2 regions of the Devosia sp. Root105 genome follow, and region 1 is predicted to be linked to the other one. Evidence: predicted binding sites of a transcription regulator. Region 1 holds the regulator's gene; the other holds the start of a gene.

What was found. Region 1 encodes LexA, which represses DNA repair genes until DNA is damaged. Its sites were predicted from a motif close to TGTTCNNNNTGTGTTCNG; they were not measured.
Region 2: ASC68_RS20190 (ATP-dependent helicase) is a predicted target of LexA. The motif match lies at 8,524-8,541, and genes of this name have one in related genera.

Annotation. Positions count from the first base shown of each region.
Region 1 covers NZ_LMCR01000016.1:93,444-108,405, forward strand. The annotation lists gene ASC68_RS16450 (glutamine amidotransferase) at 1-495, opposite strand, end outside; gene ASC68_RS16455 (hypothetical protein) at 492-1,202, opposite strand; gene ASC68_RS16460 (AraC family transcriptional regulator) at 1,195-1,683, opposite strand; gene ASC68_RS16465 (alpha/beta hydrolase) at 1,884-2,717, opposite strand; gene ASC68_RS16470 (alpha/beta hydrolase) at 2,839-3,606, opposite strand; gene ASC68_RS16475 (hypothetical protein) at 3,840-4,727, shown strand; gene ASC68_RS16480 (winged helix-turn-helix domain-containing protein) at 4,732-7,512, shown strand; gene lexA (transcriptional repressor LexA) at 7,662-8,384, shown strand; gene ASC68_RS16490 (2-dehydro-3-deoxygalactonokinase) at 8,655-9,560, shown strand; gene ASC68_RS16495 (2-dehydro-3-deoxy-6-phosphogalactonate aldolase) at 9,564-10,175, shown strand; gene ASC68_RS16500 (SMP-30/gluconolactonase/LRE family protein) at 10,172-11,044, shown strand; gene ASC68_RS16505 (beta-galactosidase) at 11,052-13,010, shown strand; gene ASC68_RS16510 (ComEC/Rec2 family competence protein) at 12,979-14,962, opposite strand, start outside.
Region 2 covers NZ_LMCR01000017.1:340,475-355,436, reverse strand. The annotation lists gene ASC68_RS20255 (BTAD domain-containing putative transcriptional regulator) at 1-195, shown strand, start outside; gene ASC68_RS20250 (hypothetical protein) at 216-434, shown strand; gene ASC68_RS20245 (YcaO-like family protein) at 525-1,643, shown strand; gene ASC68_RS20240 (TfuA-like protein) at 1,640-2,335, shown strand; gene ASC68_RS20235 (hypothetical protein) at 2,390-3,523, shown strand; gene ASC68_RS20230 (hypothetical protein) at 3,612-3,974, shown strand; gene ASC68_RS20225 (protein usg) at 3,997-4,266, opposite strand; gene ASC68_RS20220 (DUF1801 domain-containing protein) at 4,435-4,809, shown strand; gene ASC68_RS20215 (hypothetical protein) at 4,843-5,067, shown strand; gene ASC68_RS20210 (nuclear transport factor 2 family protein) at 5,121-5,891, opposite strand; gene ASC68_RS20205 (Rrf2 family transcriptional regulator) at 6,077-6,502, opposite strand; gene ASC68_RS20200 (AraC family transcriptional regulator) at 6,564-7,565, opposite strand; gene ASC68_RS20195 (alpha/beta hydrolase) at 7,718-8,467, shown strand; gene ASC68_RS20190 (ATP-dependent helicase) at 8,580-10,640, shown strand; gene ASC68_RS20185 (crosslink repair DNA glycosylase YcaQ family protein) at 10,685-11,839, shown strand; gene ASC68_RS20180 (hypothetical protein) at 11,895-12,194, shown strand; gene ASC68_RS20175 (pentapeptide repeat-containing protein) at 12,220-12,912, opposite strand; gene ASC68_RS20170 (porin) at 13,057-13,503, shown strand; gene ASC68_RS20165 (hypothetical protein) at 13,543-13,815, opposite strand; gene ASC68_RS20160 (hypothetical protein) at 13,921-14,664, opposite strand.

The DNA.
Region 1 (14,962 bases):
ATGCGGGCAGGCCTGTGTAGCGGCGAGCAGGCTCGCCCCATCCGGTAGATTGAACACATCGCCATGCCAATGCAGCACCTCTACGTCCTGCAGAGCCGCCAAGGGCGATTGCAGGCCGCGGTCGGTGAGCACCAGCTCGCTCCAGCCAATCTCCTTGACCGGGCACAGATCAACCGAGGCTCCCAGTGCCCGCGCCATGAGCTGTGCGCCCAGGCATATGCCCAGCGTCGGTCGCCCGCGCCTGAGCCGCGCCTCGATCAGGCGGATCTCCTCGGTGAGGAACGGGTAGTGCTGCTCGTCATAGGCGCCGATCGGCCCGCCGAGCACCACCAGCAGGTCGTCTTCCAGCGCGTCGGCGACCGGCAGCGCGTCCCTGCCCGCATCGACCAGGCGAATGTCGAAACCCGATTGTCGCAGCAGCAGCTCCAGCGTGCCGAGGTGCTCGAACTCGACATGCCGGAGGGCGACACAGGTCCTGGGGGCGCTGCCGTTCATTGCGGCGCCGGCGCCACTTTGCCCGGCAGGCTGAGGTCGCCCGAGGCGATCTTGAAGACATCATCGACGCAGAGCAGTGGGGCGTGGATGTTGGCGTTGACCTTGAGGCCGGCGGTGACACCGTCGAAACTGGCGCCGGCGAGCGGGGTGACCGCACTCAACGGCACGCGGACCTCCACCGTGTCCGAAGTGAAATCGAGCGGAAACGCCGGGCTGTCGATGAGGATCGGCACCCCTGGCCAGGTCGGCGGGGTCTTGACCGTCGTCCCCTCGGGAATGTCTTTGACCGTCAGTCCACCGCCGCAGGCTTCGTCCTTGACCAGCACCACCCAATGGGGGTGCCAGATGTGACGGTTTTTGCCGCCATAGGCCGCGTCGTCGAAATCCGGGTGGAAGGTAACCGCCATGGCGACGATCCCCTGGCCGACATCAAAGCCGATATCGCCGCTGTCGATCGAAGTAGGCCAGACATAGGCATAGACCTCGGATCCGGCGAACTCGCCCTTCGGATCGGGCTTGCTGGTGCCGGCCCCATCACGAACCTTGACGGCGAACACCACATCGCCGCTCTCAGTGGTAACCCGCGTATCGACGATGTCGAACGCGGCATGCACCGCCGGATCGCTGGCACTGGCGATCTCGTGGGCGCCGGCCGGCGGAACGAGTGCGGCCGCGACGGCGAGCGCCACGAGTGATGAACTACGCATGGGTTTGTCCTTTGCTGATGGGTGGACATTGGTGGTCCCGGCGCCAGCGGCCGGGACTGGTGGAGGTGTGGCGGTGGAACTGGCGCGAGAAATGCGACTGGTCGACATAGCCGCAGGCGCTGGCGATCTCAGACAGCGGCAGGTCGGTGCTGAGCAGCAGGTGCTTGGCTTGCGTGATGCGGTGGTGCGCCAGCATTTTGTGTGGCGACAGGCCAAAGCTCGCCCGGAAGGCACGGGAGAAGTGGCTGGAGCTCAGACCGGCGAGGTCGGCCAGCTTGCTGACCCGCAGCGGACGATCGGCGTTGTCGACGATGTGACGCGCCACCCGGATCTCCTGCCAGGCTGCAAGCCCGCCGCTGCCCCGCCGATCGCGCCGCAGATAGGCCGGGATCGGCCGAGCCAGCCGGCTTTTGAGCGCCGCCGCTACGGCGTCGACCAGCTGCGTTTCAACCTCGTTCGCGCGCATGTCGAGCATGTTCATGTCGTCCTCCGAGGCTGGTCAGCCAGACCGAGCCGGTGCATGCGAAGGCGGATCGCTGGCGGGGAAGGACTCGTCGGATTCCTCATCCACCAGATCCCAATCCCGCGCCGGGCGGCGCATCGCCGCCGGGCCGGCATCGCGGACGGCGCCAAGCTCGGGCGCGAGCGGTGGCGGGCGATCCCCTGCCGGTTTTCGCCTGGTCATGGCGCGGCCAGCCCGGAGACGAACTGCCAGAGGTCGGCATTCACCCGGTCCTTCTGCGTGGTGCAGATGCCATGGTCGCCGCCGGCATAGACACGCAGCTCGTTGCCGGCGACGATCTTTGACGACTGCGCTGCCGATGCGATGATCGGCACGATCTGATCGTCGTCGCCGTGGAGGATCAATGTCGGCTTGTCGAAGCGCTTCAGGTCCTCGGTGAGGTCGGTCTCCGAGAACGCCTTGATGCAGTAGTGGCTGGCCGGCATGCCCGCTGCCATGCCCTGGCGCCAGAAGCTGTCGCGGACGCCCTGGCTGATCCTCGCGCCGGGTCGGTTGTAGCCGTAGAACGGCATCGACAGGTCGATGAAGAATTGCGACCGGTCCGCTTGCACCCCGGCGCGGATGCCATCGAACACCTCGATCGGCAGCCCGGCCGGATTGGCGGCAGTCTTCAGCATCAGCGGCGGCACGGCGCCAATCAGCACAGCTGCGGCGACACGCGCCGTGCCATGCCGGCCGATATAGCGAGCCACCTCACCACCGCCGGTCGAATGGCCGACATGAATGGCATCGGCAAGGCCGAGATGGCTGACCAGAGCCGCGAGGTCGTCGGCATAGTTGTCCATATCGTTGCCGCCGAGGGGCTGGCTCGAACGACCATGTCCGCGCCGGTCATGCGCGATCACCCGGTAGCCGCGCTCGGCGAAATAGAACATCTGGTCCTCGAACGCGTCGGCGCTCAACGGCCAGCCATGCGAGAAGACGATCGGCTGTCCGGTTCCCCAGTCGTTGAAGTAGATCTCGGTGCCGTCCTTGGTGGTGAAGTGGGCCATGGGCAATCTCCTGGGTAAGGGAAAGACGCGTGCCGCCACGCGAGGGGCATGGGAGGGCGGGCGGCACGCGAGGGCCACGAGCGCAGGATTTGGGGCGTCTGCGCTCGCGGGAGAGCGTGGGCTACTGCGCCGACACGGCCTTGGCAGCGTCCATGATCAGCTTCGCGGTGTCCTCGGCATGGGCAATGAACGCCAGGTGCCCGCCGCTGACCGTCACCACGGTTGCCTTGGCGCGGCCGGCCATCTGCTTTTGCGCCTCGGGCGGGATCACGTGATCGGCGTCGGCCAACTGGTACCAGGACGGCTTGTCCTTCCAGGCGGCAACGGTGAGCGGCGTGCTCGCGCCCTGCAGCGAGATCGGCACCTGCGAGTCACGCAGGAATTCGGCGTCGGCCTGCGGCAGTGCATCGGCGAAACCGGGAACATAGGCGGCCTCGTTGAAGAACACGAAGCCATCCTCGCCGATATCGAACGGCGGCGGATGGTTCGGATCCTGCGGGATCAGGCCGAACGGCGATTCCCCGACATCCGGCACGAAAGCCTCGACGTAGACGAGGCCCGCCACCTTCTCGTGGTCGCCCGCCTCGGTGATCACCGCGCCGCCATAGGAATGGCCAACGAGAATGACCGGGCCATCCATGCGGTCCAGCACCCGATCGGTGGCAGCGACGTCTGCCTCGATCGAGGTCAGCGGGTTCTGCACCATGCGGACGTTATAGCCCTCCTTCTTCAGGATCTCGTAGATCGGCCGCCAGCCCGAGCCATCGGCCCACGCGCCGTGGACCATCACGACATTCTTGATCTCGGCGGCGAGCGCCTGCGGCATGGCCGCGAGCAGCATCGGCAGCGCTGTCGCGAGGCTGAGCGCGATCATCTTTGTTGAAAGCATTGGATCTCTCCTTGGTGAGACCGAGTTCTGTCTCGGTGGTCCAAAGCTGATCCGGCGGCGGTCATGCTGCCAGTTAATCGCTGTGAAGTATCGTAACGGCGCGCCGAGCGATTCATGCTTCTTAGCAACTCTTCACACGCCGCGGGTTGGCCGACTCGCTAGGGTCTCTGCTGGGGCATGCTGCCGTCCGCCGCGACAGCATTGTCTCCGCAACCGATCCGGAGGCAGCGCCGATGACGATCTCAGCGGCCGACACGCACACCGAAATGGCCATGCAGTGGTGCGCCACCTTCACCGAGGCGGACTATCCGCGCTGCCGACAAATCGCCTACGACATGGTCGAGCAGGCGACGCGCGAGCGGCTCGACGAGCCAATGTTCGCCTACAAATCGATCGCCCAGTCGCTGCACTTTCTCGGCGAACATGCCGAGGCGAAGCGGGTAGCCGAACGGGTCCGACGCGAGGCCAAGGGGTTCATCCCCTGCACCTCTGTGCACCCCTATGTTTCGATGGGCATCGTCCTCGCCCGTATCGCCTGCCTTACCGGCGACGGCCAGGGGGCCGTCGAGATCGCTGCCGACACCCTGGCGCGATCGCGCCGCGACAACCTCATCGCCAACTGTCACGCCATTGCGCTGGCCTGTGCTCCCATCGCCATCTGGACCGATGACGAACAGGCCGCCCGCTCCTATGCGTTCGAGCTGATGGAGGAAGCTGGCGGCGACGGGCTCAACTACTGGCGCAACTGGGGCCGCCGCCTGCTCCGGGCCATCGATCTCCGCTTTAATCCCGATGAGGTCAACGAGGAGCCGCTCGAGGTCGACAACCTCGATGCGATCGAAGCCGACCACCTGGCAACGGTAGACGGCCGCGCCATTTCCGAACTGGCGCTGCGCCGTGTCGCCGAAGGCACCGTCGGCTGGACCAAACCCGAGGTGCTGCGCACCCAGGCAAGCACGGCCATCTGGTTCGACCCCGCGGCCGCCCGGCGCCTTCTTGCAGAGGCCCGCGCTACCGCCCTCGAGCAAGGCGCAATCGCCTGGGTGAAGCGCATCGACGAGACGGCGGCGCTGCACAGCGGCCGTTTCCTGCCCCCGCACCACCCTACCCTCGGCCCCTGACCCGATGAATGGCCCGCCAAATGAGCTGAAGCTGCGCTCGCCGGATGCCGCCGGGGCGTCCGAAGACCAGTTACTGCATTTTGGTGGCTTCAGCGTCGACGCCTCCCGCCACCTGCTGTTCGAGGACGACAAGCCGGTGCGTCTGGGCAGCCGCGCCATGGCCATTCTTCTCGCACTGCTGGAGCGACCCGGCGCCCTCGTCACCAAGGAGGAGCTGGTCCGGGTGGCGTGGCCCGAGACCTTCGTCGAGGAGGTGAACCTGCGCGTGCACCTCGCCGCCATTCGACGTGCGCTGCACGATTCCTCCACCAGGCCGGTTTACATCGCCAACGTTTCGGGCCGCGGCTATCGCTTTATCGCGCCGGTCGGCGGCAGAACGCCGGTTGCTCGCGCTGCCGACGGCCCACCCGCAACACTGCCAGGTAGCCTGGTCCAGTTGATCGGCCGTGACGAGGCGCTGCGCGCCGTTGCCGACATGGTCACGGCGCGCCGGCTGGTGAGCGTCGTGGGCCCGGGCGGCATCGGCAAGAGTTCGCTCGCTGCCGTGGCGGCGCAGCGGCTGGCCGGTCGCTTCGCCGACGGGGGCGCCTATGTCGACCTCTCCACGCTGACCGGCGGGCGCAGGGTCGAGCCGGAGTTGCTGCGGGCGCTCGCAGCGGGCAGCGGGGACCGGCCGGTGGATGTTCACAAACTGCTGCTGATCGACAGCTGTGACGCGCTGATCGAGGACGCCGCCATCGCGATCGAAGCCGTGCTGCGCCTGCTGCCGCGCCTCCACGTCCTCGCCACCAGCAGCGAGCCGCTGCGAGCTGCCGGAGAGCACGTCTATCGCCTGGCGCCGCTCGACCTGCCGGAACGCGACGATATCGGGCTGGACGAGGCCATGACCCACGCCGCGGTGCGCATGCTGATCGAGCGCGTCCAGGCCGGCAACGAAACCCTGCGCGGCAGCGACCGCGACGTCCGGCACCTCGTGGCCATCAGCCGCAAACTCGACGGCTTGCCGCTCGCCATCGATATGGCCGCCGCTCGTATCCAGGTGTTCGGGCTGCAGGAAGTGCGCACCCAACTCGAGCGCGGTATCGAGTTTCTGTCCGATGGCCGCCGCACCGTTGCGCCGCGCCACCGTTCGATGCGCGGGCTCTATGAGCTCAACCATGGCGCGCTCTCCGGCGACGAACGCATCGTGCTGCGGCGGCTGTCGATCTTCGCCGGCGCGTTCGACCTGGCTGATGCCTCTGCCGTGACCACCGACGGCGACCTCGATGATCGGCGCGTCATCGCCGCGCTGGGCGGCCTCGTGGCAAAGTCGCAGGTGCTCACCGCTCGGGGTGGACATGCAGTGCGATACCGTCTCTCCCGCCCCTTGCGCGCCTACGCCGCCGAACGGCTCGCCGCGTCAGAGGATTTGCCTCGGACGGCACGGCGTCATGCCGACCTCGCCCTGTCGCATGTCATCAATGCCCTCGAGGCGTGGCAGAAGCTGTCACGTGCCGAGTGGCTGGAACGGCATGGCGACCTGGTCGAGGAGGTCCGCGAGGCACTCGACCGGTGCCTTTCGCCGCATGGCGACCTGGACGCCGGCGCCCTCCTCGCGGCCCATGCGAGCCCCCTGCTGCTGCGGGGTGGCCACTATGACGAGATGCGTAGCCGCGCCGTGACAGCTCTACGGGCCGGAGCGCTTCTGCCAGCCAAACTGCGGTTCCGGCTGCATCTGCAACTGGCGACGCTGACGGAAGATCGCGCCGGTCCGCTGCGCATCGAAGGCCGGCACTTGCTCGAGGCGGCCCGCCTTGGCCGCACCATGGCCGCCGCATGGGCCGATGCGGAACTTCTGCTGGTCCGCTCGGCCCTGGCGCTGCGCACCGGTCACCTCCAGCGCTCCGCCGGGCTGTCGCAGGCGGCTCTTGCCAATGCCCGCGCTGCCGGACGTCGCGATCTGGCGCAAACCGCGGACCGGTTGCAGGCTGAGGCGCTGCACTATGCCGGCGACCATGCCGCCTCGGCCCGCCTCGCCAACGCCATGATCGCTGGCCCCGACTGGCAATTGCCGGCGCCGCTCGCCATTCTGACCTCCCCGCCGAGGGGCGCCCTGCGCGTCCTGGAGGCGCGCCGGCTGTGGCTGCTGGGCAAGCCCGACCAATCCCGCCACCTGCTGTTCGAGGCGCTGAACTTCGCGGCCGAGCAAGGTCCCTGGGCCCTCTGCGAAGCGATTGGCCTGGGCGCCTGCCCTTTGCTGCTGTGGTACGGCGAGGATGACCGAGCCGTTGGCTACATCACGCAACTGGAGCGCGCGGCCGAGCATGCCGGGCTGCCGCTCTGGACCTCATGGGCCGATCTCTACCGCAAGGTGATGATCCACATCGCCGTCCGCGAAGGCCGTCGCAGCGAAAGCGCCATCCTGTTGCAGCCGGCGAGCTTCCTGCAGGCCGAGACCTGGGTGACGCTCACCGGCTCGCTGCGCGGGCTGAAGCTCTCCCCCGAACACAGCAGCGGCTGGTGCCGACCCGAGATCCTGCGGGCCTTCGCCCTCGCGAGGGTCGCCGATGGCGATATCGAGGCCGGCACGCGGCTGCTGCGGGAGGCCATCGATCTCGCTCGAACCCAGGGAGCGCTCGCCTGGGAACTGAGGGCCACGATGAGCCTCGCACGCCTGTGGTCGAGGGACCGGCGGACTGCCGCCTACGAGCTCCTTGCCGGCACTCACCACGCCTTCACCGAAGGCAAGGCTACCTCGGACCTCCTTGCCGCCACGGCCCTCCTCCGCCGCCTCGCCAATGGGTGACAGCAGCGGCGTTCCTGGACCCGACACCTGCTCATTCCGCTCGCTGCGCCCCCAATCGTAACGCAATATTCACCGCTCGATTGCAGAACATAACTGGAACACGTATAACACGTTCAGTCTTTGTTCCGATTCTGCTCACGGAGCCGCCCATGCTTACGCGCAAGCAACACGAACTGCTGATGTTCATCCACGAGCGGATGAAAGAGTCCGGCATCCCACCCTCGTTCGACGAGATGAAGGACGCGCTCGACCTGAGGAGCAAGTCCGGCATCCATCGGTTGATCACCGCGCTGGAAGAGCGTGGCTTCATCCGGCGCCTGCCCAACCGGGCCCGCGCGCTCGAGGTGATCAAGCTGCCGGATTCGATGAACCCCTCGCTCGGTGGTCGCAAGGCCCGCTTCGAGCCCTCGGTCATCGAGGGTAACCTCGGCAAGGTGTCGGCGCCTCCGGCCCGCCCCTCGGCACCGGTGGTCAATGCCGACTCCTATCGGGCGGTGACGATCCCGGTAATGGGCCGCATCGCGGCAGGCACGCCGATCGAAGCGATCCAGACCCACAGCCACTCCATCATGGTGCCGCCTGAAATGCTGGGGCCTGGTGAGCACTATGCACTGGAAGTCCGCGGCGATTCGATGATCGACGCCGGCATCTTCGATGGCGACACCGTGCTGATCAAGAAGCAGGACGCGGCCTCGACCGGCGAGATCGTGGTCGCCCTCGTCGATGACGAGGAAGCGACGCTGAAGCGGCTTCGCCGCCGCGGCAACTCCGTTGCGCTCGAAGCGGCCAACCCGGCCTACGAGACCCGCATCTTCCCGCCTGACCGGGTGAAGGTGCAGGGCCGGCTGGTTGGCCTCTTGCGCAAATACTGACCTCCAGACCCACCGCCAATCGGGTCCTTGGGCCGGCAGCCTTGCCGGCCCTTTTTCTTATGAAACCGAACCTCCCCGCCGATATTTGCACTAGGGCCGGGCCGGCAAAGACGTTACGGTCCGCGCCGCCAAGGGAGGCTTCAGGCATCCTCGGGCAGCGCCTCCATGCAAATGGCCGTCGCGATCGTACCAGGAGAGTGGACAACCTTCCCGATCGCGCTTTAGCGGCATGGCGGTGCGCAGCAAACGTGCAGCGCCAGGGAGAAGGTTTTGGCAGCAGAGGTCGAATGGGTCGCCGTTGATTGGGGCACTTCCAATCTGCGCGCATGGGGCATCGACGCCGCCGGCGAGATCGCCTTCGCGCGCTCGTCGCCGGATGGCATGGGTCGCCTCAGCCGCGAACAATACCCCGATGTGCTGACCTCGCTGCTCAGCGGTGTCGCCGAGGATGTCGAAGACGTGCTGATCTGCGGCATGGCCGGCGCCCGCCAGGGCTGGATCGAGGCCCCCTATCTCGACGCGCCGGCCGAGCTTGGTCGCCTCGTTCAAGGCGCGGTGGCGCCCGACATGCCCGGTCCGCTCAACCCCCGCATTCTTCCCGGCGTCTGCCTGCGTGATGTCGGCGCCGAGGACGTGATGCGCGGCGAGGAAACCCAGTTGCTGGGCCTGTCATCGTTGCTCCCGGGCTTCTCCGGTCTGGCGGTGATGCCCGGCACCCACAGCAAATGGGCGCTCCTCTCTGGCACCAGGCTCGAGCGCTTCTCGAGCGCCATGACCGGCGAGATCTTCGAACTGCTGCGCACCCACTCGGTGCTGCGTCACTCGCTGGGTGGCGAACTCGAAGGCGAAGATCGGGAGCGCGGCTTCGAAGCAGGCCTCGATCAGGGGCTGGAACGTCCCGAACGGCTGACTGCCACGCTGTTCAAGGTTCGCGCCGGTTCGCTCCTCTCGGGACGCAGCGCACCATGGTGCGCCGGTTTCCTGTCGGGTCTGCTCATCGGCGCTGAAATCGGCGGCCAGCGCGATTGGATCGGCGCAGCCGAGATCCCCTTGGTCGGCAGCGTCGGCCTTTGCGGGCTCTACCAGATGGCCTTCGCCCGGCTGGGCGCCAGCACCCGCATCATCGACGCCACCGACGCCACCCTCGCTGGCCTCAAGGCTGCAAGACAGGCATAGACCATGACCCACCGACACATCATCGCGATCCTTCGCGGCATCACCCCTCCTGAAACCCTCGAAGTCTGCGACGCCCTGGTGCTCGCCGGCATCACCATGATCGAGGTGCCGCTGAACTCGCCGGAGGCGCTGCGCTCCATCGAGGATGCCGCCAAGGTGTTCGAGGGCCGGGCGCTGATCGGCGCCGGCACCGTGCTGAGCCGCGCCGACGTCGATGCCGTTGCTGATGCCGGCGGCCAGTTCGTCGTCTCCCCCGACACCAATCCCTCGGTGATCGGCGCCACCATCGAGCGCGGCATGACCTCGTATCCGGGCGTCTTCTCGCCCACCGACGCCTTCACCGCCATCCGCTCGGGCGCCACGGGCCTCAAGTTCTTTCCGGCCGAAGTGCTGGGCCCCAAGGGCATCAAGGCGATGAAGGCCGTACTGCCATCCGACATTCCGCTTTACGCCGTCGGGGGCGCCAATCCCGATAATTTCACCGAGTACTTCGCCGCCGGCTGCGCCGGCTTCGGTCTCGGCACCTACATTTTCAAGCCCGGCATGTCCGCCGCGGATGTGGCATTGCGCGCCACCGCGGCCGTCGCTGCCTATGACCAGGGAAAACCGCGATGAACACCAAGGCCGAGCTCTTTGTCGATAGCCGCTGCGAGCTGGGCGAAGGCCCGTTCTGGCACCCGCTGCTCGAGCGCCTGTTCTGGTTCGATATCCTCAACCAGACCATGCTGAGCGCCGGAACCGATGGCCACATCGTCGACCGCATCACCTTCAAGGACACCGTCAGCGCCGGCGCGGTGATCGACAAGCAGAGCCTTGCAATCGCCCAGTCGGGCGCCCTGCTCCGCTACGACTTCCTGACCGACACGACCTCGGTGATCGCCGAGATCGACGGCGACGTTCCGACCAACCGCACCAATGACAGCCGCGTCGACCGCACCGGTGGCTTCTGGATCGGCACCATGGGCCGCAAAGCCGAAGCGGGTGTCGGCGGCGTCTACCAGTACCGTGCCGGGCAGACCACCAAGGTGATCGAGAACATCCGCATCCCCAACTCGATCTGCTTTTCGCCCGACGGCCGCACCGCCTACTTCACGGACGCCGGCAAGATGATCGTCAAATGCGCCACCGACCCGGAGACCGGCCTGCCGGCCGGGCCGTGGGAAGACTTCTTCACCATGGACGGCCCTGGCGGCGCCGATGGCTCGGTGGTCGACTCCGAGGGCTATCTGTGGAATGCCCGCTGGGGCGGCGGCAAGGTCATCCGCATCTCGCCCGACGGCAAGCTCGACAAGGTGGTCGAGGTGCCCGGCGTCAGCCAGGTGAGCTGCCCGGCCTTTGGCGGCAGCGACCTCAAGACCCTCTACATCACCACGGCGCGCGAACACATGACGCCCGCAGAGATCGAACGCGAGCCGCATGCGGGCAGCGTTTTCGCCGTGGCGCTCGACGTGCCCGGCATCGCCGAACCCTTCCTCAAGCTCTGAGTTTCACGTGTCTTTTCCCGCTGTCGGCGTCTGCTACTACCCCGAACACTGGCCCGTCGAATGGTGGGAGGATGACGCGCGCCGCATGGCGGAAATCGGCATCCAGTATGTCCGCATCGGCGAGTTCGCCTGGTCGCGGCTCGAGCCCAGGCCGAACGAGATGGACTTCGGCTGGCTGGTGGCTGCCATGGATGTGCTCGGCAAGCATGGCCTGAAGGTCATCGTCGGCACGCCCACGGCCACGCCGCCGCGCTGGCTGCTCGACAAGATGCCCGACATGCTGGCGGTCGACCGTGATGGCCGGCCGCGCGGCTTTGGTTCGCGGCGACACTACGACTTCTCGCATCTGGGCTATCGGCGTGAATGCGCCCGCATTACCCGGCTGCTGATCGACCAGGTCGGCCAGCACCAGGCGCTCGCCGGCTGGCAGACCGACAACGAGTATGGCTGCCACGACACCGTGCACTCCTACTCCAAAGCCGCCGCGCTTGGTTTCCGGCTCTGGCTGAAAGACAAGTACAAGTCCATCGATGCGCTGAACACCGCCTGGGGCAACGTGTTCTGGTCGATGGAGTACAACAACTTCGAGCAAATCGACCCGCCGAACCTGACGGTGACCGAGGCCGCGCCGGCAGCCTGTCTCGATTTCCGCCGCTACTCCTCCGCGCAGGTCGCTGCGTTCAACAAGACGCAGTACGACCTGATGAAGGCCGCACGTCCAGATCTGCCGGTGATCCACAACTTCATGGGCCGCTTCACCGAGTTCGATCACTACGAAGTGGCCGAGACCCTCGATGTGGCGAGCTGGGACTCCTACCCGATCGGCCATCTCGCGGTTTCCAATGAATCCGACGAAGTGAAGGCTGCGTATTTCCGCCAGGGCGAACCGGACGCGCAGGGCCTGCAGCACGACATCTACCGTGCCGTCGGCCATGGCCGCTGGTGGATCATGGAGCAGCAACCCGGTCCGGTGAACTGGGCCGAGTACAACCCCGATCCCCTGCCCGGCATGGCTCGCCTATGGGCCTGGGAAGCCTTCGCGCACGGCGCCGAGGTGGTGTCGTACTTCCGCTGGCGGCAGGCGCCGTTCGCGCAGGAGCAGATGCATGCGGGCCTCTTGCGTCCCGACAGCCAGCCGGCCCCGGCCTACCATGAGGCCAAGCAAGTCGCAGAGGAACTCAAGCGGCTCGGCATCGATGGGGTGGCCAACAAGGGCCGCGTCGCCATCGTCTACGATTACCAGAGCGAATGGGCATGGCGGATCCAACCGCAGGCCAAGGGGTTCTCGCACCACCAGCATGTCCGCAACGTCTATGTGCCGCTGCGCAAGCGCGGCGTCGACGTCGATATCCTGCCGCCTTCGACCACCGATTTCTCTGGTTATGACCTGGTGGTGATCCCGGCGCTGTTCGCCTGGAACGACCAGCTCCGCACCGCCATCGAGAATTTTGACGGCCACCTGCTGATCGGTCCGCGCACCGGCTCGAAGACCGAGAACTTCTCCATCCCCACCGGCCTTGGTCCAGACCTGCCGCAGAACCTCCTCGACGCAAAGGTAGCGCGCGTCGACAGCACCGATCCCCGCCGCACGGTTTCGGTCAAGGGTGGCGGCGCCGTCGGCCATTGGCGTGAGCGGCTCGACACCCGGGCTGAGATCGTCATCGAGGACGAAGAGGATTTCCCGGTGCTGGTAGCGCAGGGAAAGCTCAATTACCTGGCAGCCAGCGGCGATCGCGCCCTGATGCAGCGGATCGTCGACCACCTGCTCACCGAAGCCGATGTTCCGACGCTCAACCTCCCCGCCGGCGTGCGCTGCCGCAGCAGAGGTAAATGGCGCGTTTACTTTAACTACGGCGACACTGTGGCAAACCTGACTGCGGCGCCCGACGAGCAGGGCTATGTGCTGGGCGGCGCCCAGATCGAAGCGGCCGGGGTTACGGTAGCGTTGCTCGCCACGGCCGGCTGAGTTGCGGAATAGCGGGGCGGATTTCGAAACCGCCCCGCGCTTCATCCCAGCGTAGCCACTGCACCCCGCCGCGGGCCAGCGCAGCTGCGTCGATCACCGTATCGGCCGCGCAGTTGGCTGGGATGGCCCGGCGGGCGATCAGGAGATCGGCCATGCCGCAATCCTCGTAGAAGCCGGCCGGGTCCCGCACGATCGATACGGTGAAGCCCCGGCTGCTGGCGCCAAAGCAGCCGATACTGTCGCAGCTGAGCAGCGCGCCGGGTTCAATGGCCTCGCCATAGGTCTCGCGCCACACGCCGACGGCAAAGCTGTCGGCTTTGCCCGCCACCAGTTGCAGGCCCGCGTCGCCCCGTAAAGCCACCGCCTGCGTGGTGTCCGCGATAAGGACATCAGGCGGACGATCAACGGCGAACAGCAGAACAGCCGGCACCAGCAGCACGGGAGCGATCAGCCGGTGCCAGGTCGAGAGGAACGTGAACCAGGCAAGCGCTGTGAGCCCCAGCAGCAGGGCAACGGGCGCCAGCAATGGGCTGGCATCGAGGCCCGAACTCCAGCTGGCCACCAGCCCGCCAAGCTCGAGCATCCGGTCGATCGACCACCCCATCACGGCAAGGAAAGGAGCCTCCCAGCCGAACGGCATGGCAAGCGTTGCCAGCACAGCGAAGGGCATCATCACGAAGCCGACCAGCGGCAGCGTGAACAGGTTGCCCAGCACGCCGAGCGGCGAGGTCTGCTGGAAGTGGTAGACGGAGAACAGCAGCGTCGCCGCTCCGGCGATCAGGCTGGTCAGCACGATGCCCCACAGATATCCGCCGGTACGCGCCAGCAGGGATTTCTCTCGTCCCTCCGGCGGCCGCATCAACTCCCATGCGCCGATCAGTGCCACGACTGCCGCGAACGACAGCTGGAAGCTCGGCCGGAACACGCTGGCGGGATCAGTGGCAATGACGATCAGCGCCGCGATGGCGACATTGCGCATAGTGAGCGCGCGCCGGCCGAACACGATAGCGCCGAGCACCAGCACCAGCATGATCGTCGAGCGCAGCGCCGCAACATTGCCACCCGAAATGGCGAAATAGGCGAGCGCTGCGACCACGGCGCCCGCCGCAGCCACCCGTTTGACCGAAGCGAACCGGTGGATGCCGCTCACCAGCGCCAGGCCGCCTCGCAGCGTCACCAGCACCAGTCCCGCGACGATCGTCAGGTGCAGCCCGGAAACCGACAGCACATGCGCCAGCCCAGCCGCGGCCATGGTCTCGCGCGCCTCGTCGGGCACCGCGCTCTGGTCGCCGGTGATCAGGGCGCGTGCGATGCCGGCGGTCGGCTGCCTGAGGTCGAGGTCGATACGCGCCGCGATGCCGCGGCGTATGCCGTCGATCACCCGTTCCGGCGCCGAGTTGCTGCCGGTCGATACCCGCTCGACCGGCCCCGTGGCGTTGCCATAGGCGCCGACCCCATCGAAGAAGGCGTGGAACTGGCTATCGAAGCCATTCGGGACCACCGGACCGGGCACCGCGTAGAACCGCACTGGCGCACGTATGATGTCACCGGGCGCGAGCGATGGCCCCTCGGCGATGACGATCCGGGCGCGCCGCATCGGCACGTTACGCGATGTCCCGGTCGGGGTGATCGCCGAAACGATGGCCCGCGTCCCGCTCTCGAGCTCTGAGACGATCTCGTCGACGCGCATCTCATAGGTGCCGTAGGCCGGCCGGGCCAGCATTGTCGTGCCGAACATGGCCGCGTGGATGGAGAGCAACGAGGCGCCAACCCAGAACGCACCGGCGAGGGTCAGGGTGCGAAAGACAAGCGTGTGGCCACGAGAGAAAAGCAGCCCGATTGCGATGGCCGCACCAACGAGCCCAAGTACCCAGGGCTCGGGCTCGGTCGGCGTCACCAGCGAAACCATGAGCCCAGCGATGATGGCATAGGGCCAGAGCAGAAACAGCCGT
Region 2 (14,962 bases), on a different contig from region 1:
GAGCCGGCCTACCGCCTGATGGCCGCCGCTGCCGCGATGGCGGGGCAAATGGACCTCGCCCGCCGCTATCGGTTGCAAGCGCTTAGATTGCAACCGGATTTCACAACTGCTCGTTGGCTATCCCGAGTGCCGCAGCGCGATCCCTCTGATGTCGATCTGTATATAGACGCATTGCATAAGGCCGGTTTCAAGTAGGCCGACAAGGAGAAATACCAATGCGTTACGTCATTATTGGACAGAAAGACTCTGAGCAGCTGCTGGTCGTCGATACCCAGCTGATGACTGTGACCCCGGTTGACCAGGACACCGTAGTCCCGGCCAACGTTCGCTCCGCGCTGCAGTCGGGCAACACCATTGTCGACGGCATCAACGTCGCCGTGGCCGCCGGCAATCGCGCCGATGGCAGCGGCGCCTGGTTCTACACCTCCAAGTAAGTCTTGCATTTCGGAGCCCAGCTCCGCCCGGCGGCCGATACGGCTCCAGGCGGCACGCGCAATCCCGCAGCCCTGCTGCGGGATTTGTCGTTGCATTTTGCCGCGCTCGGCATCACCCGGCTGGCCCGCCAGACCGGGCTCGATCGCATCGGCATCCCCTGCTACGCCGCCATCCGCCCGCAATCGGCGACGCTTGCCACCCACCAGGGCAAAGGCGTCGACGACATTTCGGCCCAGCTCTCGGCGGTGATGGAGGCGGCCGAGTACGCCATCGCCGAAGCGCCTGCGACGCCGCAGAAGACCCTCAGCATGGCTGAAGCGCGGGCCGGGAGCTTCGAACTGCTCGAGGTAACGCACCTGCTGCCGCGCGGTGCGGCGATCGACGAAACAAAGCCGATTCGCTGGGTCGAGGGGTTTGACCTTGCGACCGGTGCGCCGGTGCTGGTGCCCTATGACGCGGTGGTGCTGGGCACGCCGCCCCGCGACCTCGTCGGCTTGTCACAATCGACCAATGGCATTGCTGCCGGGACGCGCCTCTCCGGCGCACTGCTGCATGGCCTCTGCGAAGTGATCGAGCGCGATGCGGTGTGCCTGTGGAGCTATAAGCCCGATGCCGCGGCCGAGGCCACCGCCGTCCCCCCCGCAGCATTCGGCGACCCGGCAGTGGACGCGCTGGCCGACAAGGTCGCCCGCGCCGGCTACCGGCTGCGACTGTTCGACCAGACCAACAATATCGGCGTGCCGGTCATCTATGCGGCGCTGTTTCCTGCCGATGGCGCCGACAAACATTTCGATGTCGCGACCGGCGCCAGCTGCCACCCCATCGCGGCGGTCGCCGCGCGGCGCGCCATCGTTGAGGCGGCACAGACGCGCATCACCAACATTGCCGGGGCGCGCGATGACATCGTCGAAGGCGAGTACGACGCAGAGCTCGGCCGTTCCATCGCGGTGCTGACCGAAGCAACGCCAGCCACGCGGCCGGCGCCCACGGGCCTGCCGGCCGACAGCGGCGAGGCCGCGCTGATCACTGCGCTTCAGGCCGGGCTCGCCAAGGCGGGTCTCAATCGCATCGTCGTCATCCCGCTCGGCGGCGAACAGTTTGGTATCCGGGTGGCCAAGATCTATGTGCCGGGCCTCGAAGACCGGCTGACCAATACCAACTGGCGCCCCGGTTCGCGCGCCACTGCCGCCATGCTGGGGTTCCTGTGAAAGTCCTGTTCGCCGGCCCGTCGCTCTCGGGGCAAGACTATGATCGCAGCGGGCTCGATATCCGCCCACCGGCGAGGAAGGGCGACCTCTACCGCGCCGTGCTCGATGGCGCCGATGCCATCGGGCTCATCGACGGAGTGTTCGGCTTCGTGCCCTCGGTCTGGCACAAGGAAATCCTGTTCGCTCTGCAGCAGGGGATTACCGTGCTCGGCGCCGCCTCGATCGGGGCGCTGCGAGCGGCGGAATGCGCGCCTTATGGCATGGTGCCGGTGGGACCGATCGCCCAGAGCTATGCGAACGGCGCCCGCCGAGAGGACGCCGATGTCTGCCTCGCCCATGCCCCGGCCGAACTCGACTTCCTGCCGCTCAGCGAACCGCTGGTCGACGCCGAAGCGACCATCGCGGCCATGGCCGTGACCCCGGCCGAGGCGCTCGCTCTGCGGTTAGCGGCGAACGCCATCTATTTCGCCGACCGCACCGCCGAAACGATGGTCGCCGAAGCCGGGCTCGACCCGTCGTTTGCCGGCCGGTACCGCGCCGCCCGGGTGCGCGCCAAGACCGCCGATGCACTGCTGCTGGTCGAGCAGCTCAGGGCGCTGCCTTCCGGCCGTGGCCCGATCCCGGACTGGGTGTTCGTGGCGTCCGAGCCCTGGCGCAGCTACCTGGCCGAGTTCGGACAACAGGCAGCCTAGCGCCGCTACCGCACGCGGCGCTATGCTGGCCAAAGACGGAACCGGGAGGGGCTCATGGCCATCCGCCGTGCCGGCTTTGCCTTGCTGCTCACGCTCGGGCTCTGCACCGCTGCTCAGGCGAGCGAGCCCACGCTCGGACAGGCGGAACTCGAACGGCGCGCCGAAGCCGCGGCGCGTTACCTGGTGGCGACCGAAACCGCCGAAGGGCGCTTTTTCTACGAGTTCGATTTCCTGCGCTCGCACTTCACCCCGGATGACAACATCGTCCGCCAGGCCGGCGCCGGCTTCGTCCTCAACCAGTTCTACTTCCTCTCCGGCAAACCCGGCTTCGCCGAGCCGTCGGCGCGCAGCATCGCCTACTATGAGGCCCAGTCGATCGCTGTCGGCGCTGGCCTGCTGCTATCCGAAGACGAGACGCTGGCCGGTGGGCGGGCCGGGGCCGCCGCGCTTGCCCTGCTGGCCGAGCTGTTCCATAGCCGGGCCATCGGGTCGGACTTTCGCCCCGACTTGCGCCAGGCCTGGTTGCGCGGCTTGGCGGCTCAGCAGTTGCCCGATGGCGGCATCGCACAGGTACCGGGGGAAGCCACCGCCGATTCCTACGCCACTGGCGAAACCTGGCTGGCGCTGGCGCACTACATCGACCTCGCGCCGGACGCGGCGGAGGTGGCAGCGATGCTCGAGCGGCTCGAAGCCGGCGTCATGGCCAAATACCTCGCCGTGCCCGACCGCATGTTCGCCCATTGGGGCATGATGGCCGCGGCGCAACGGCTCGCCACCACCGGCGAGGACCGCTATCGCGACTTCCTCGAGCGGTTCGCCGCCAACTATGTCGAAGCTCTCATGCCCTCTACCGACAGCGGCTCCAACACCTGCGCCGCGCTCGAGGGGGTGATCGCCGCGGCTGCCGCACTCGAGCGGCACGGCGTTCCCGACCTTGCCGCGACGCTGCGAGGCCGCATCGATACGGACCTGCCGCATAACCTCGGCCTGCAACTGACTGGCGACAGCACGCGGCTGGAGTTCGGGCCGGGCCAGTATTACGAGGATCCCAAGCTGAAAACCCTGACCGGTGCGTTTCGGAACGGCGCTTACGTGCTGCGCTCGCGCGTCGATTCGACTCAGCATTGCCTCTCGGCTCTGCTGCTCTACCGACAGTTTATCGAGGGCGCAGCCGGCTGGAAGATGTAAGTGGCATTAGTGTTTTACTGTGTTGCCGCCGCACCGGCAAAGTGATTTACTTTAACTGGGGGGCGTACTCGTACGAAGGAGACTTCGCATGCCTCCAGTCTCGACCAAGCACCACCTCGCCCGCCGTATCCGCCTCGGAACCATCGCGACACTCGCTGCCGGCGGCCTGTTGCTGCTCGCGCCGTCAGCCAGCTCGCAGACGGTGACGCCGCAAAGCGTCGATCCGCTGCAGCATTTCATCGACTGCGCCGGTGTGCTGATCACCGCACCCGACATCCACGCAGCCAACTGCCTGCCCAGCAATGTTGGCCCCGAAACCAGGGCGCTCGGCGCAGCCGGCAGCGGCGGCGGCCCCGTAGTCAAAGTCGAATGTGAAGACGATGCCATCCAGATCGACGGCGACAGCGACTGTCGGGGCGACGATACGGACGACGGCCCCAACCCCAGCTGATTGCAGCAGCGGTCGCTTCCCCCTAATGGAGCCGCGCGCCCTTGAGGGTGCGCAGCTCCACCGGGTAGATCAGCCGGGCATGCGCCACCGTCACCGAGTGCAGCGGCCCCTCGATCTTTTCCTCCCAGAAGGCCAGGAACTTTCTGAGGCTGGGGAACTGCGGGAACACGTCGTATTGCTGCCAGACGAAATCCTGCAGCAGCTCGAGATGATCGGGCACGCGATAGATGATCTGCGCGGTGGTGAGGCCGAAACCTTCCGTATCGGCGTCGAGGCAAGTCAGCGGCGACATCAGGTACCTCCGATGGGCGGGCGACCGGATGAGCATGAGGCGAAATCGCCCGCATGACAACAGCGTTGCACGAATAGTTTAACGATTTCAATATCATAGCAGCAACCACTGGGGAGTGCTGACAGCGCGATGATGGCCGTGCGAGGCTATGGTTCAGGAGGAGCGATCATGACAGCGCCGATGCCCGAAACCACTCGCAGTTTCCTCGCCGCTCTGCCCGCGGCGCAGCGGCAGGCGCTGGAACACCTGCGAGAAGTGATCATTGCAGCCGCGCCTGGGGCCGAGGAGTATATCGGCTACGGCATTCCGGCCTTTCGGCAGGATGGCGCGCTCGTGTCGTTCGGCGCCGCCAGGTCGCATTGCGCGTTCTATGTACAGAGCCCGGCAGTGATGGAGGCCCATGCGGCCGAGCTGGCCGGTCTCGATACGTCCAAGGGCACGGTGCGGTTCACGCCCGACACGCCGCTGCCGGATGCGCTGGTGGCCCGTCTGGTCAAGGCGCGGCTCGCCGAGAATGCGGCGCGCCAGGCCAGGAAGCGCTAGACTGAACCCCGCGGCGCCTTGAAGGAGGCAGTGATGGCAACACTGGTTCGACTGACCGAGGAACAGATTGAACGCCTGATCGTCGGCATGGAGGAGATGGAGGAGCGCCTCAAGGACATGCACGCAGAGCTGATCGAGATCGGCATCCCCAAGGATACGCTCACTCGCTTCGCCAAACTGCATGATCGCTATACCGAGGGCGTGGCGTTCATCCTCAGGCAGCGCGAGCTCGGCCGCTCCGAGGATCGTTCCGGCTGAACGAGCTTTGCCGCCACGACCAGGGAGGCGTAGGGCGCCGAGGCGCCCTGCGTTCAGAAGCCGAACTTGCCGTTCTGGTTCTTCCACTCGCCCTGCGGCGGAATGGTTTCGAGCGTATCCCAGTGTTCGGCGATCTTGCCGTTCTCGACCCGGAACAGGTCGTAGAAGGCGGTCGGCTTGCCGCCGAAGCTGCCCTCGCTGACCACGAGCACGAAGTTCCCCTCGCCCAGCACCTTGTGCACGGTGTCATACTTCATGGTGATGCCAGCCTTGGCCATCGCCTCGAGCGCCGCGCCGAGACCGGAGAGGCCATTGGCGATCTGCGGGTTGTGCTGGATGTAGCTGTCGCCGTCGAAGAAACCGGCGAGTTTTTCCAACCGTCCGTTGACGAGGATGTCGTCGACGAACTGCGCCACCAGCACCTTGTTGGCCTCGGTCTTGTCGATGTCAGTTGCGCTGGTCGCGCCGTCGATCATGGTGTTGCCGCTCGGATTGGCCGACGCTGGCGTCTCTTGCAGGTTGTCCCAATGCTCGACGATCTTGCCGTGCTCGAAGCGGAAGATATCGAAGCCGATCCTGGGGCCGAAGAACTCGTACTCGGTATGGGCGAAGACATAGTCGCCATCCTCGAACACCCGCACGGTGTTGACCTTGGCCGAGTTCGGCGGAAGCGCTGCCAGCAGCGCGCCGAAGCCGGCGAGCCCGTCGGCCGCCCCCAGATTGTGCTGCCTGTAGTGTTCGGGATTGATGACGGCGACCGGCCCGGCGGCGCCGGTTTCGATGGCCTTGAGCAAGTCGACGACCTGCTGCTCCTGAGTGCTCATGGCTGGCTCCTGTGCAAATAAGGGTGTGGTCGGCAGCACGGCTGCCGAGGTGATCAACGTCGCCAAAGCGATCGCTGCGACGTCCAGGTTCGTCATTTTCTGTATCCATTTCGGTTACACATAATGGTATCTAATCTGGATACATATGATTGTAAAGAGGCCCGGCCGACGGGCGTGCCTCCGCGTCAGGCGACCTTGTTGCGCTCGGCGATATCGGCGGCGAGGTCGGCGATGCTGGTTTTCGCCAGCTGCGCCTGCAGTGCCCGTTCCGCCTCCAGCATCCGCCCTTTGAGCACCGCATCGATATTGCGGCCAACCGGGCACTGCGGGTTGGGCGCGTCATGCAGGGCAAACACCTGCTGCTCCTCGTCGATCGCCCGGTAGACATCCAGAAGGCTGATCTTCTCCGCCGGGTGTGCCAGCAGCGCGCCACCGCCGGCGCCCAGTTGCGACGTGGTGAGGCCGGCCCGCTGAAGCTGCGTCAAGAGGCGCCGGATGAAGGTCGGGTTGGTGTTCACGCTTGCGGCGACGAGCTCCGAGGTCGCTGGCTCGCCGTCCTGATAGGCGAGGAAGGTCAGGATGTGCGTGGCTACGGCGAAGCGCGTGTTCATCGAGAGTATCCCATGTGTACCCAAAATAGGAACACACGGGCCGCCTGGCAACCGGTGGTTGTCACGGCGCACCGGAGAGCCCGCCGCGCGAGGCCTGCGTCGGCGGATAGCCGAACTGCGCCTTGAACGCCCGGCTGAAGGCAGCATCGGAATCGTAGCCGACCCGCCGCCCGACCTCACTGACCCGCGTCTCCGGCCCTTTCAGCATTTCGTTGGCGAGCAGCAGTCGCCAGCGCGTCTGGTAGTGCAAGGGGGCCGCCCCGATCAGCGTGGCGAAGCGTTCGGCGAAACTCGAACGCGACATGCCGGCAATGGCGGCAAGCTCGGCCACGGTCCGGCGGCGGAACGGTTCATCGTGGATGGCTTTCAGCGCCCGGCTGATCCGGATATCGGCGAGGGCGCCGAGCCAGCCGCGCTTTTCCGGCGGTGCGGTGCGCACCCAGGTGCGCATCGCGCGGATCACCAGCACGTCGATCAGCCGCGAGATCATCAGCGACGAGCCGGGATGCGGCACCCTTGCCTCGGCAAGCAGGAAATGCGCGATGCCTTCGACCCAGGCCTCCTCCTCGCTGCGCAGCGCCTTCGAGATGTGGATCAGCGAGGGGAGCACAGCGAGCATGGTCGGCATATTGTCGCCCTCGAAGCGGAACGCCCCGGTGATGAGCTGGGTCATGGCCCCATTGCCGCCGAGCCGGATGACGAGTTGCTCCCGCATCTGTGCCTCCAGCACCTCACGGATCGGCACAGGCGTCGCGCCATCGACGCCGATGCTGTGGCCGCTCCCCTGCGGCAGGACGATCAGGTCGCCGGCCTCGGCGGTGACCCGCCTGCCATCGCTGGCCCGCACCTCCATCGTGCCTTCCGACACCACATGGAAATAGGCCGAGCCGGCATCGAACTGCAGGGCCCAGGGCGCCGTGAGCTCGCTTGAGAAGATCAGCTCGCCGCGCAGCCGGATCAGCATCAGCACCTGCGAGAGCAGGTCGACGCGCGACGCCATCATGGGGAAAGCGGCTTCGGATTCCAGAGCATGAACTCCGGAGGCGCGATCATGGTTGTTCACGGCCTTCACCTCTATCTCTACGGCATCGCTTGGCGAGGAAGTTCAACAATCCTCGGCCGAAACGCAAGATCCGGTTTTAACAGCTTGGCGCCAGCCAGCGGCAAATCGACTTTGCCGATCGTCCAACCTCGCCTCAACATATGGAGATGAAAATGAAGTCCATTCTGTCCGCCGTCGTGTTCAGCGCCGCCGCCGTCGGTGCTGGTGGCGCAGCTCTCGCTCAGGAGCCCGCCAGGAATGTCGTCCTCGTCCACGGCGCCTTCGCCGACGCCTCGAGCTGGGACAAGGTCGCCGCAATTCTCTCGGCCAAGGGCTACAAGGTGACCCAGGTCGCCAACCCGCTCACCTCGCTCGCCGACGACGTCGCGGCCACCAAGGCGGCTCTCGATGCCCAGGACGGCCCGACCGTGCTGGTTGGCCATTCCTGGGGCGGCGTAGTGATCGGCGAGGCCGGCGCCGACGCCAAGGTCAAGTCGCTGGTCTACGTCTCGGCCTTCGCGCCGGACAAGGGCGAAACGCTGACCAAGCTGCTGTCGGGTGGCGCGCCGAGCGAAGGCGTCAAGGCGATCCGCCCGAACGCCGAAGGTGGCCTGATCTTCGACCCGGCGCAGTACCCTGCTTTGTTCGCCGGCGACCTGCCGGTGGCGGAAGCCGAGGCCAATGCAGCGACGCAGCTGCCCTCGAACCCGGCCAACTTCGATGCGGTGGCTGAGGTCGCCGCCTGGCACGACAAGCCGAACTTCTACGTCGTGACCGCCGAAGACCTGGTGCTGCCCCCCGATGCACAGCGCTTCTTCGCCGGCCGCATCGGCGCCACGGTCACCGAGATCAAGGCCAGCCACTCCGGCCTCATCTCCAAGGCCGAGGACGTTGCCAAGGTGATCGAAGCTGCAGCGCAGTGACGATTGAAACCAAGGAGGCGCCGGCTCAAACCGCCGGCGCCTCGATCCCGTGAATTGCGAACAAAGCAAGAATGATGCTTCCTGATCCGGACCTCCAGCCGGATCGATTCGCGTGCAGACTGCCTTAGCCCCCCACTATCTCGACAAGCTGAACCCCGAGCAGCGGCAGGCGGCGGAGCATCTGGGCGGGCCGCTGCTGGTGATCGCGGGCGCGGGATCGGGCAAGACCAACACCTTAGCCCACCGGGTGGCGCACCTGATCGTCAACGGCGCCGATCCACGCCGTATCCTGCTGATGACCTTTTCGCGCCGCGCCGCCAGCGAGATGCAGCGCCGGGTGGAGCGGCTGGTGGCGCAGGTGATGGGCGCCAAATCCGGGGTGATCACCGATGCCCTGAGCTGGGCCGGCACCTTCCACGGCATCGGCGCGCGGCTGTTGCGCGAGCACGCTGAACAGATCGGCCTGACGCCCGGCTTCTCGATCCACGATCGCGAAGACTCCGGCGACCTGATCAACATCATCCGGCACGAGATGGGGTTCTCCGAAGCCAAGAAACGCTTCCCGACCAAGGGCACCTGTCTCGCCATCTACTCGCGCGTGGTCAACGCGCAGGACGACCTCGACGCGGTGCTGAAACAGGCCTTCCCCTGGGTCGCCATGTGGGGGCCAGAGCTGCGCGAGCTGTTCGCTGCCTATGTCGAACAAAAGCAGCGCCAGCAGGTGCTCGATTACGACGACCTGCTGCTCTACTGGGCCGCGATGATGCGCGAGCCCACCATTGCCGAGGACCTCGGCGGGCGTTTCGACCACGTGCTGGTCGATGAGTACCAGGATACCAACCGGCTGCAGGCCTCAATCCTCTTGGCCCTGAAGCCCGATGGCGATGGGCTGACGGTGGTCGGCGACGACGCGCAGTCGATCTACTCGTTCCGCGCCGCGACGGTGCGCAACATCCTCGATTTCCCCGGTGCCTTTGCTCCGCCGGCCCGCATGGTGACGCTCGACCGCAACTATCGCTCCACCCAGCCGATCCTCGAGGCCGCCAACGCGGTGATCTCGGAGAGCAAGGAGCGCTTCACCAAGAACCTCTGGACCTCGAGGGTTGCGACTGAGAAGCCGCGGCTGGTGACGGTGAAGGACGAGCCGAGCCAGGCCCGCTACGTGGTCGAAAGCGTCCTCGCCTGCCGCGAGGGCGGCACGGCGCTGAAGCAGCAGGCGGTGCTGTTCCGCACCTCCTCGCACTCGGCCGAGCTCGAGATCGAGCTGACCCGCCGCAACATTCCGTTCGTGAAGTATGGCGGGCTGAAATTTCTCGACAGCGCCCACGTCAAGGACATGCTGGCGCTGCTGCGCTTCGTCGATAACCCGCGCGACCGCGTCGCCGGCTTCCGCGTGCTGCAACTGCTGCCGGGTATCGGACCGGGCGCCGCGGGCAAAGTGCTCGACCGCATGGCCGAAAGCCCGGACCCGCTGGTCGAACTGTTGAATACCGCTCCCCCGCCGCGCGGCTCCGAAGCCTGGCCGTCGCTGCTCGAAGTGGTGGAGCACCTCGGCAAGGGCGGTGGCGGCTGGCCGGCCGAACTGCTGCGGGCCCGCATGTGGTACGAGCCGCTGATGGAGGCGGTGTACGAGGATGCCGAGGTCAGGAAGGAAGATCTCTACCAGCTCGAGCAGATCGCCGCCGGCTATCCGAGCCGCGAGCGCTTCATCACCGAGCTGACGCTCGATCCGCCCGATGCCACCTCGGACCAGGCCGGCGTGCCGCTGCTCGACGAGGATTTTCTGATCCTCTCGACCATCCATTCGGCCAAAGGGCAGGAATGGAAGAACGTACATGTGCTGAACGTCGTCGACGGCGCCATCCCGTCAGACCTCGGCACCGGCTCGACCCATGAGCTGGAGGAGGAGCGGCGCCTGCTCTACGTGGCGATGACCCGGGCCCGGGACGAGCTGCACCTGATGGTGCCGCAGCGCTTCTACGTGCACCAGCAGACGCCCTATGGCGACAAGCATGTCTACGCCCAGCGCAGCCGCTTCATCACCAAAGCCATGCTGCCGCTGTTCGACGACATGTTCTGGCCGGCAGTGAAGCCGGCCGCGATCAGCGGCCTGGCGCCGGCCGCGCCGCGCATCGATGTCGGCGCGGGGCTGCTCGCGATGTGGAAGAAATGAAACCCTGACACCCGCTGGCAGGATGATGCGCTAGGCTTGTCAGCATGAAAAAGCCGCTCAACCTCACCCTGCCCCACGCCCGCCGGATCTGGCTGCATGCCCAGCGGCTCGATGAACGCGAACCGTTCGGCGCCGGCCCCGAGGCGACCCGCCAGGCGGTGGAGCAGCTGGGCTATGTGCAGATCGACACCATCAACGTCATCGAGCGCGCCCACCACCACATCCTGTTCACCCGCATCCCGAACTATCGGCGCAGCGACCTGACGCAGGCGCAATCGGTCGACAAGTCGGTGTTCGAGTACTGGACCCACGCCCTGGCCTATGTGCCGGTGCGCGATTTGCCGTTCTACATCGACGAGATGAAGCAGCATCGCAGCGAGCCGATGCGCTGGTATGCCGATGCCGACCCCAACGACCTGAAAAAGCTGCTGCGCCAGATCAAGAAAGATGGCGCCATCTCGATCCGCGACATCGATACCGACGAGCTGGTGGAAAAGGACCACCCGTGGGGCAGCCGCAAGCCAAGTAAGCGGGTGCTGCAATACGGCTTCTTTTCGGGCGAACTGACCATTTCCGAACGCATCGGCATGGTGAAGACCTACGAGTTGATATCGCGGCATTTCGGCAAGCTGCCCCAGGCGGCGACATCGAGGCAGATCGATGCCTACCTGCTCGATCGGGCGCTGACATCGCAAGGGCTGATCAGCGGCCCATCGGTGATGCACCCCAAGCTCCGCTTCACGCCCGAACTGGCCAAGCAGATCGAGACCAGGCGGCGGAAGAAAGCGCTGCTACCGGTGACCATCGGCGACGATCCGACGTTGCACTATGCAACACCCGAAGCGCTGGAAGCGCCGGAGCCCAAGGGTCCGCCGCTGGTGCACATCCTCTCGCCGTTCGACCCGCTGGCCATCCAGCGCCGCCGCACCAGCCTGTTCTTCGGCTACGACCATGTGTTCGAGGCCTATGTGCCCAAGGCCAAGCGCAAGTTCGGCTACTTCACCCTGCCGGTGCTGGCCGGCGACGAGATCGTCGCGGCGCTGGACCTGAAGACCGACCGGGCAGCCGGCAAGGTGCTGATCCAGGCCTGGCACTGGGTGGGCAAGGGCAATGCCGCCGAGCACAAGGCCATGCTCGAGGACGAGCTGGGACGGTTCGAACGGTTTCAGCTCGGAGAGGAGTTCACACCGGGTTCATAGCGATAGGCGCGCTCCTGCCTGGCGTCGAATGGCTGACGCCAACAGGAGACCAACCATGCCTGCCATGAGATTGCTCGCACTCGTCTTCGTTCTCCCCGCTCTGGTCACGCCAGCCTTCGCAATGACCGGACGACAAGCTGCCGGCGCCTGCATCGACCGCGGCCCCGCCTGCAAATCGATGCAGCACAAGGACGGCGAGTTGGTCTTCGAGGTCAACAATGGTGGCACCGTCACTGTTGTGAGGTGCCCAAGCGCCACAGCCGACTGCCACATCGTGACCCGCGTTGGCGCGAAGCCACCCCTTGGTGGCGTAGAGAAGGTACTGGGCGGCAGCGTCGCACTCAGCCCGCAGTAGCGCGGCACCATACTGGGCCGCTCACCTACCGCGCCCGCACCTTGAGCCCGGTTTGGCTGAGGATCAGTTCCGCCTGCGCCGCCGACACCACTGCGCCCTTGAAGCGGCCGGCCTGCGCCAGGATCGACAAACCGCCCAGGTCGGCGCCGCGCAGGTCGGCATCCTGGAACCGCGCTTCCTCGATATTGGCCTCGCGGATCGAACAGTTCTCAAAACTCGCCTCGCGGAAATCGCATCTGGCGAGGTCGGCGGAGCTGAGGTCGACGCCGACCAGCGTCTCCTTGCGGAAACTGAAGCCGGGGAGCTTGGCCGAGACCAGCAGCGTATTGGTGAACCGCACATCCATTGACCTGGCATCGGCCATGTCGCAGCCGGTGAGCTTGCAATCCTCGAATGATACGGACGACAGCGTCGCGCCGCGAAAGCTCGCATTGTTGAAGTCCGACGCGCGGAACGCCGCATCCTCGAGATTGGCGCCACGGAACAGCGCGAAGGCGCCGCGGCAGTTAAGGAAGCGGGCAAGCTCGAGCTCGGCCTTGCCGAAATCGGTGCGCGCGAAGCTGCAACGCTCGAACACCCAACCGGTGAGATCGAGGTCGGCGAGCTTGGCTTCATCGAGATTGCAGCCGAGGAGGCGGGTGGGATCATCGCCCTGAAGGGCGACGACGTCGGCACGAGCGAGGGTGCGGTCTTCAACGGTGACGGTGGGGGGATTCATGTCACTCGTTATAGCGATTGACACTGAGTCGGGCGACGAACCCTCAGAAAATGCACGCGAAAAGTAACCGCTTGGTTCGTTACTTCGGCTTGTACCTGCCGAGGCCCTGGCGATAATGCCCGTGTTAATTTGGGGCAAATCACTATGCGCATTCTGCTTGCCGTCGCGGCCTCCGCGGCGATTTTCTGTTCTACGCCCACCTACGCTGCCATCGAATATGTTCGGGTTTGCCCCCTGTACGGGGCGGGATGGTTCTACATCCCTGGCACCGAGACCTGCTACAACGCCAACACCGGCGAAACAAAGAAGCAAAGCCCGGATGGCACCATCAACGGCGAGAGCGAGATGCTCGAGCAGGTGCGGGACGCCAATGAAGGCGTGGCACTGAGCCTCGCTTTGCCGACCGCGACGGTCGATACGGGCAAGACCTTCGGCGCCGCCGTCAACTTCGGCACCTTCAATGGAGAAAGCGCCGTTGGGGTCGGTGGCGCCATCGTCGCGACCGACGGCCTGACTATCACCGGCGCGGTCGGTGTCGGGCTCAGTCGTGGGACGACCGGCGGTCGGGCTGGCGTCAATTTCTCCTGGTAAGCCGTCCGGTGCGGGACCTGTGCGCCTGGGGTTCGGCGTTCACACGCTCCAGTCGCGCGGGGCTACACCCAGCGTAACGAAGTCCGCGGTCGAGCCATCAGGCGCTCCAACGATCATGATGGGCACCGGGATCGCCAGGTCACTCAGGAACAATGACGCCTCTGTGGCCCCGTATGCCTCGTGCAGCGCCGGTGTTTCGCAGCGTAGCTCCCCTCGTCCGGCCGGAAAGCCCGGGGTGGTGATGAGAGTAAATTCTACCTCGGCGAGCGTTTCGCCATCCGCGTGAAGTTTGCCGATACCATTGATTTGCATAGCGAAAAGCTATGCTGCCGAACCTGACAGTTCGCTGACAGAAAGCAAGAACGGCGCCCCTTCTGGGCGCCGTTCCAGGTCGGACTGGTGTCGTCCAACGGCTGCTTAGTTGAAGCGGTAGCGGACCGTGCCGCGCAGCTCGTGGATCCAGTTGTTGTCGATCTCGTAGTAGCTGGTGGTCGTTGGATCAGTCGGGGCGTTGTTGATCTGGTTGATGTAGAGGCCGCGATAGCCCACGTCCGCCACCCAGTTGCCCATGTCGTAGCCGACGCCGACCATCACGGCCGCCGCCGCGCTCACGTTGCCGCCGGTCGGGACTGGCACGTCGGCGTTGATCGGCGAGTTGATCTCGGCATGGTTCCAGGCCACGCCGGCGCCGGCGCCGACATAGCCGAAGGCGCCGCCGGCCCCCGAAGAGTAGCTGAAATCGCCGCCGAGGCCGAAGTCGTAGTAAATGTTGGCGAGCGCAACGGTCGAGCGCAGCATCAGGGTGTAGTCACCCGGATCCGGATCGGGCGCGACTTTGGTGATCTTCAGGCCCTTGGTCTCGACCGAGTCGATCGTGCCATCAAAACGCAGACCCGTACCGGTCTCGTAACCGAAGCCCGCGCCCCAGCTGTAGCCGTAGCCGTACTCGACGATTTCATTAATCTCGGCATTTGCCGGGTGCACCACTTCCGGCGCCCAATGCCAGTTCAGCGCGGCCGAGCCGCGCAGGTAGAACGAGCCGCCGATGTCGTAATCGACTTCGGGGATCTCGGGATATTCGGGCATATCGGCCGCCATCACGGGGCCGGCGAGCAGCAGGGCGGTTCCTACCGCAGCCGCTGAGGCAAAATATCTACGCATATTGCAGGGTCCTTGTTGCCACGACGACACCAGTCGAGTGACCCCATCTTGCCTGCCTTTTCTTAAAACCCACTTAACCCTAACGGATAACCCTAATGTCGAGTGAAGGAGATGCGTTAACGAAGTCTTGCCCAGGCAGGCGGTTACTTGAGGCCGGCGCGCCCCCTGTCCCCTCCCCTCAACAGCAGGGCAATCGCATATGGAAGCGCCGGATCAGGAATGCTGCAAAACCCGGTGGCTTCCAGAACCCCCTCTCTGGCGAAAAAGGACTTAGCTGCGCTAAGCCCAAGTTTTCGCT